One region of the Aeromonas sp. 25-AL00135 genome, then DNA from elsewhere that is predicted to be linked to it. Evidence: predicted binding sites of a transcription regulator. Region 1 holds the regulator's gene; the other holds the start of a gene.

Region 1 (3,416 bases):
GGCCATCTGCACCCGGGGCACCTGACCCGGCGCCACCTGCGGGCGGAATACCGCCTGCAGCTTGCCCTTGGGATTGATGAGCACGATGGAGGCGGAGTGATCGATCAGGTAATCCTTCTCCCCCTGATTGGCGATGGAGTAGATCAGCCCCAGATTGCGCACGAACGGGAACAGCTTGTCGTGGGGAGCAGTGGCCGCCTTGAACTCGGGATTGAAGAAGGCGGTATAGGTCTTGAGACGTGGAATATCATCACGCTGGGGATCCGCCGAGATAAACACCACCTGACTGTCGGGCGCCATCTTCTTCAGTTGGTCATAGACGGAACGCATATCTGCCAGGGTGGTGGGGCAGATATCGGGGCAGAAGGTGTAGCCGACAAACAGGAAGGTCCAGTGCCCCTTCAGGTTGGCAGGAGTGAACGGCTGGTTGTCCGCATCGGTAAAGGCGAAATCATTGATGTCCCGCCCCGCCGGATAATAATCGGCCTGTTCCGGCTGCTCTGGCTGCGTGGCGTAGAACACCAGGATCAGGCAGGCTGTCAGCAGCAGAAAGAGCAGGGGATAGCGGAGCTTCATCATAACAAGAGACCCTTTCAGTTCGAGGCAGATGGCCAGCAGTGACCGGACAAGAGGGGGCATTGTACCCCAGCGAGCCGCCAAGGTGGTTCAACCTTGTGCAACGCCCTGTCAGGAGTCGACCATTTGGCATAATTAATCGCCAGTTGCGGCCATAAAAAAACCGGCCCCCTCGGGTGCCGGTTATGGATGGATTTGTTGGTCTCTTCTGCTCAGGGGCGAGCGTTACGCCCCTGCTGCAACATCTTGCCGATGGCCCGCACGCCGATGGGAATCACGGGGGCCAGCCAGCCCTCTTCCCCCTGGCGATCACCGTGACCCCGTTTGAACAGCAGCACCAGACGCACCACCTTCTCTTTCGGGCATCCCAGCCAGAGCGTCCAGTGCGAACCACGATGGTGCAGCCAGAGACCGTAAAACCAGGTCATCCGGCTACCTTTGACAAAACGGGTGATTGACGATTCCGCTGGCGCAGCCCCAGCCTCTGAATCCCATGGCGATCTTGATGCCATACCAGTCCTCCTTGACCGACAGGTCATGTTGCTTCGTCGGCCTGAACTGGGAACAGGCCCGTCACGACTATCTGCAACCATTACGAGTGGTCCCCTTTGCCCGACAAGGCTCGGGATCTCCCCACTCCCCCTTCATATCCCGTGAAGGTGTACTGCCCGATTCTCGTTGTTACCGGCCCTTCCGTACCGGCGCATTGCGATGGTCAGAGGGAGGTGCCAAGCCCTGTCTCGGCGACAGGGCACTGATCTGAGCATATATCTGAAATGGATGATTGGTAGCCGGTCGCGCAGGACAAAAATGCCGCCGCCGATGATCTGTTTGATATGACAGGGAAAGTGTGCCAGAAACAGCACGGCCTCCCGAAGGAGGCCGTGTGGCAAACGCAGTTGGCGGGGATGATTACATCCAGTCGGCGTTGCGGATCACCCCGACAGCCAGTCCTTCGATGGTGAGCTGCTGGCAGGAGAGGTCCACCTCGATGGGGGAGAGCTCTTCATTTTCCGGCAACAGCCATACCTGACTGCCCTTGCGCTGGAAGCGCTTGACGGTGACATCCTCATCGAGACGGGCGACCACCACCTGACCGTTGCGCACCTCCTGGGTCTTGTGCACCGCCAGCAGATCGCCATCCAGAATGCCGATGTTCTTCATGCTCATCCCCTGCACCCGCAGCAGAAAATCAGCGCGCGGGTGGAACAGGGCGGGATCAACCTGATAGTGGCTCTCGATATGCTCCTGAGCCAGGATAGGTTCACCGGCGGCAACCTTGCCGATGAGCGGCAGGCCGCTCTCTTCCAGCACCTCTTCCTCTTCGAGCAACAGGCGAATGCCGCGGGACGTGCCCGGCATGATCTCGATGACCCCTTTTTTGGCCAGGGCCTTCAGATGTTCTTCGGCCGCATTGGCCGACTTGAAACCAAGCTTCTGGGCAATCTCGGCACGAGTCGGCGGCATACCGGTCTCGCTCATGTTCACCTTGATCAGCTCCAGCACTTCGGCCTGGCGGGGGGTAAGGGGTTTCATAGAATTGGCACCTGTCTTTTTATACAGCACACTGGCAGTATATACAGTGCAGTGGCCAAGGCAAGGCGCAGCTGACATTTGTCGCAACCAACCCCTCATTTACTGCTGTTTTGATCCTGCGCAGCCGACTCATCGTACCTCTCGGCGACAAGGGGCTGTCGATTTGCTATGCTCACGCCGCATTTTTTTGGAGAGCAGACGCACATGTCCCTAGGACAGAAGATTTCCAGAGCCATCTTGCAATGGCCGGTCAGCGGCTTGGTCAATCACAAGAGCCTGCCGGAAAATCCCATCACAGAACTCAATCTGGATCCGGCCAGACCCATCGTCTATGCCCTGAAAACCAGTTCGATCACCGACCTGATGACCCTGCAGCAATGCTGCGAGGATCTCGGTCTGCCCGGTCCCTTCACGCCGCTGGAACTGAACGGCCAGCTGCTGCCGCGCTATGTCTGTCTGGATCGTCCGCCTCCCCTGTTTGGCAAACGCAGCAAACCGCTCCCCTTTCTGCAGGAGTTCCACCAGCTGCTGGATCTGCACAAGCAGGATCCCGAGCTGGATATCCAGGTGGTGCCCGTCACCCTGTTCTGGGGCCGCGCTCCGGGTCGGGAAGGGGAAGAAGCCTCAGGCCTCAACATCATCAGCAGCCTGGCGCCGAACCGGCTGAAGAAGGCGCTTATCGTGATCCTCAAGGGTCGCGAGAATCTGGTGCGCTTCTCGCCGCCGCTCTCCCTGCGCTACATGGCCGACAAGCACGGCACCGACGAGGCGATCGCCCACAAGCTGGCGCGAGTGGCCCGTACCCACTTCAGCCGTCAGCAGCTGGCTGCCACCGGCCCGAAACTGCCGAACCGCAACCTGCTGTTCAAGCAGCTGCTCGACTCCGCGGTGATCCAGCAGGCGATTGAAGAGGAGGCCCAGCGCGAGGGGATCAGCCTCGAGAAGGCGCAAAAGCGTGCCCATGGCTACATGGACGAGATCGCCTCCAACTTCTCCTACCGGCTGATCCGCCTGGGCGAGAGCTTCCTCGGCTGGCTGTGGAACAAGCTCTACCGCGGTTTGTCGGTCAATGGCGCCGAGAAGGTACGCCAGTTGGCGCAGGAAGGGCACGAGATCGTCTACGTTCCCTGCCACCGCAGCCACATGGACTACCTGCTGCTCTCCTACGTCATCTACCACCAGGGGATGGTGCCGCCCCATATCGCGGCAGGCATCAACCTCAACTTCTGGCCGGCGGGCCCCATCTTCCGCCACGGCGGCGCCTTCTTCATTCGCCGCACCTTCAAGGGCAACCCGCTCTACAG
Region 2 (3,416 bases), on a different contig from region 1:
CGGTTAATCCGGGTTCACGGTACGTATTCGACGATCAATTTGAACCTGTCTATTGGAATCGAAGATGAAAAAGTTTGTTGCTAAAACCATCCGTTACTACAAGCTTTCCTTTGTTCAGCTCTATCAACTGAACCGACTCTGAGAGCTCGCGACGGCTCACCTGTTTATTTTCCGGTCTGTGTCCAGACGCACTCACTGTCTGTGAACATCCATCCTGAATTGTCTTTGCCCACCGCATCCGCCGTGGGCTTTTTTTTGCCCGGATAATAAAAAACCGCCTTTGACGGCGGTTTCATGTTCAAACGACTGTTTTTACTTCTCATCTGGTCGCTGAAGACCGAAATGAGCGTAGGCTCGTGTGGTCGCAATCCGTCCTCTGGGTGTACGTTGCAGATACCCTTGCTGGATCAGATAAGGCTCCAGCACATCTTCGATAGTATCTTTCTCTTCCCCGATCGCGGCGGCCAGATTATCGAGACCCACAGGGCCCCCCATAAACTTGTCTATCACAGCCAACAATAACTTGCGGTCCATGAAGTCAAAACCTTCGTTATCGACATCCAGCATGTCCATGGCGCGGGCGGCAATGGGGCCGTCGATCCGGCCATCGGATTTCACCTGGGCAAAGTCGCGCACCCGCCTTAACAAACGGTTAGCAATCCGCGGCGTGCCGCGAGAGCGACGGGCGACCTCAATGGCTCCATCTTCCGTCATGTCTAGCCCCAGACAACGGGCACTGCGGGAGACGATATCGGTCAGGTCCTTGACGTTGTAGAACTCCAGCCGCTGGACGATACCGAAGCGATCCCGCAGCGGGCTGGTCAGTGAACCTGCCCGAGTGGTGGCGCCAATCAGGGTGAAGGGAGGCAGATCCAGCTTGATGGAACGAGCCGCTGGCCCCTCCCCGATCATAATGTCGAGCTGGTAATCCTCCATCGCCGGATATAGCACCTCTTCCACCACCGGGCTGAGACGGTGTATCTCATCGATGAACAGCACATCGTTCGGTTCGAGGTTGGTGAGCAGCGCCGCCAGATCCCCTGCTTTCTCCAGTACCGGGCCGGAGGTGGTCTTGATATTGACCCCCATCTCGTTGGCGACGATGTTGGCGAGGGTAGTCTTGCCCAGACCCGGCGGGCCGAAGATCAGCAGGTGATCGAGCGCTTCACCCCGCTGACGGGCCGCTTCGATAAAGATCTCCATCTGCTCGCAGACGGTATCCTGACCGGTGTAATCAGCTAGCTTCTTGGGGCGGATAGCCCGGTCAATAATGTCATCCTCACGGGCGGCATTGGCCGAGATGAGGCGGTCTGCTTCAATCATCAACTACCTCATACCAGGCTACGCAGGGATTCACGGATGATATCTTCCACCGACATCCCCTCTTTGGCGATCTTGCTGACAATCTGACTCGCCTGCTGCGGCTTGTAACCTAGGGCCACCAGCGCACTGGCCGCCTCCTCGGTCACATCCGGTGCCCGCAATTCGGGCTCACTGGCTGGCAAGGTGACCATGGCCGGGGAGAAGAGGTCGTGACTGACCCACCCCTTGAGGCGATCCTTCATCTCCACCACCAGCCGCTCGGCGGTCTTCTTGCCGACTCCCGGCAGTTTGACCAAAGAGCTTATCTCTTCACGTTCGACACTCAGCACAAACTGGGTAGCTGTCATGCCGGAAAGAATCGCCAGCGCCAGCTTGGGGCCGACTCCGTTGGTCTTGATCAGCTCGCGGAACAGTGCCCGCTCCTGTTTGTGGTTGAAACCATAGAGCAACTGGGCATCTTCCCGCACCACGAAGTGAGTATGGATGGTCGCTTCCTTGCCGATCTCCGGCAAATCATAGAAGCAGCTCATCGGCATCTGTACCTCATAGCCAACCCCGCCCACTTCCAGTAGGACCTCGGGGGGCTGCTTTTCAATGACAATGCCTCTCAAGCGACCAATCACGGCTCTCTCCTCACCAATACAACTATTCGTAAATTGGCTCATAGCATAAAGAATAACTGGATAAGTATCCAGCATAGGGCAGCAACACCCGCATGGTCAGAGAGGCTTTTTATCCAATTTTCCACCATGCTTGATCGGGTGCAGCCAGTGCACGGGATGTTTCAGCGCCGCACCGGCCCCCGAGCGGGGGATAAACCACTACACTAAACCCGTTCGGAACCGAAACTGGTGCCAATGTCGATACCAAGGAAGGCCATCACATGAAAATTGTTACCACCTCCAATCTGGGTCTTGCCATATTGCTCGGCTGTACGCTGGGCATGGGGGTCGTTGGCTGGTATGGCAGCCAGCGGCTAGCCAATCTGCTCTCCTATGTCCTGGGCGCCGCCTGGCAGACCGCCGACGGTGCCATGGAGGGCTCCATAGAGCTGGGCAACCAACAGCTACAGATTCAGAAGATGCAAAACGGAACCCCGCTCAATCGCGCCGAACTCGATGCTGCCAAGGCGGCGACCGATGACGCGCTGGCTCGGGTCAGCCAGGGGCAGCTCATTGATGGTGCAGCCCTTGCCACCATGGAACAGCACAAGCAGGACTATCAACAGCAACAAGAGAAGCTGCTGGCGCTCTATCACGCCTATACCGAGGTGGATCAGGCCCTGCATCACAACGCCGATCTGATGGCTCGCCTCTCGACCCAGCTGGAGGTGATCGGCGACGGCGCGGTCGAGGCGCTGACCCAATCCCCCGACCAGACCATCAGCTGGAACAGCGGCCTCTCCACTCGCTGGGAAGCGGCCGACGGGGGGATGGAATCCAACATAGGCTTTTTGCGCCAGCTCTATGCTCTGGAGAAGATGCGCAGACAAGGAGTCACAGAGGCGATCAAGGCCGAGCTGAAAGAAGCGACCGAGTTCTACCACGAAGCAATCGACAGCATGCTCGGCACCGGGCTGTTCGATATCGAGGGAACCGGCGAATTTGCCGGCAAGACACTGTCGGCAGAGTATCGCGCCCTGTTGGCCCGGCATCAGCAACTGATGGGACAGTGGGTCGATGCGCTCGGCAGCTATCAGACCCAGCAGTCCGTCTATGAGGTCAGTGCCGATGAGCTGCGACAACAGCTGGTTGCCATCGAGGAGAGCGGCGATGCTACCGTCGAGGATCAGGTGGCCCAGCTCAACGGCATCATCAGCCAGACCCGAACCCTGCTGCTGGGTGGCCTGCTGCTGAGCCTGATCATGGTCACCCTCTGCGGCTTCTGGCTGACCCGCAAGCTGGTAACCCCGCTGCTGCAAGTGGACAAGCGGATGCAGGATATTGCCGCTGGCGAGGGAGACCTCAACGCCCGCATCAACCTGCAACGTGATGATGAGATAGGCTCGCTGGCCAACAGCGTGGATCGTTTCATCGAGAAACTGCAGAAGATGATCAGCTCCACCATGGACAACAACCAGCACATCAGCGAGC

Evidence for each region. Region 1 encodes LexA, which represses DNA repair genes until DNA is damaged. Its sites were predicted from a motif close to ANCTGTNTNNNNANACAGNT; they were not measured.
Region 2: ruvA (Holliday junction branch migration protein RuvA) is a predicted target of LexA. The motif match lies at 2,001-2,020, and genes of this name have one in related genera.

What each region holds. Positions count from the first base shown of each region.
Region 1 is NZ_JBSTYQ010000024.1:12,109-15,524, forward strand. Features, by position in the region: gene ACW5XC_RS18665 (SCO family protein) at 1-579, opposite strand, end outside; gene ACW5XC_RS18670 (hypothetical protein) at 789-1,004, opposite strand; gene lexA (transcriptional repressor LexA) at 1,489-2,112, opposite strand; gene plsB (glycerol-3-phosphate 1-O-acyltransferase PlsB) at 2,317-3,416, shown strand, end outside.
Region 2 is NZ_JBSTYQ010000009.1:167,711-171,126, reverse strand. Features, by position in the region: gene ruvB (Holliday junction branch migration DNA helicase RuvB) at 313-1,323, opposite strand; gene ruvA (Holliday junction branch migration protein RuvA) at 1,332-1,946, opposite strand; gene ACW5XC_RS10725 (methyl-accepting chemotaxis protein) at 2,207-3,416, shown strand, end outside.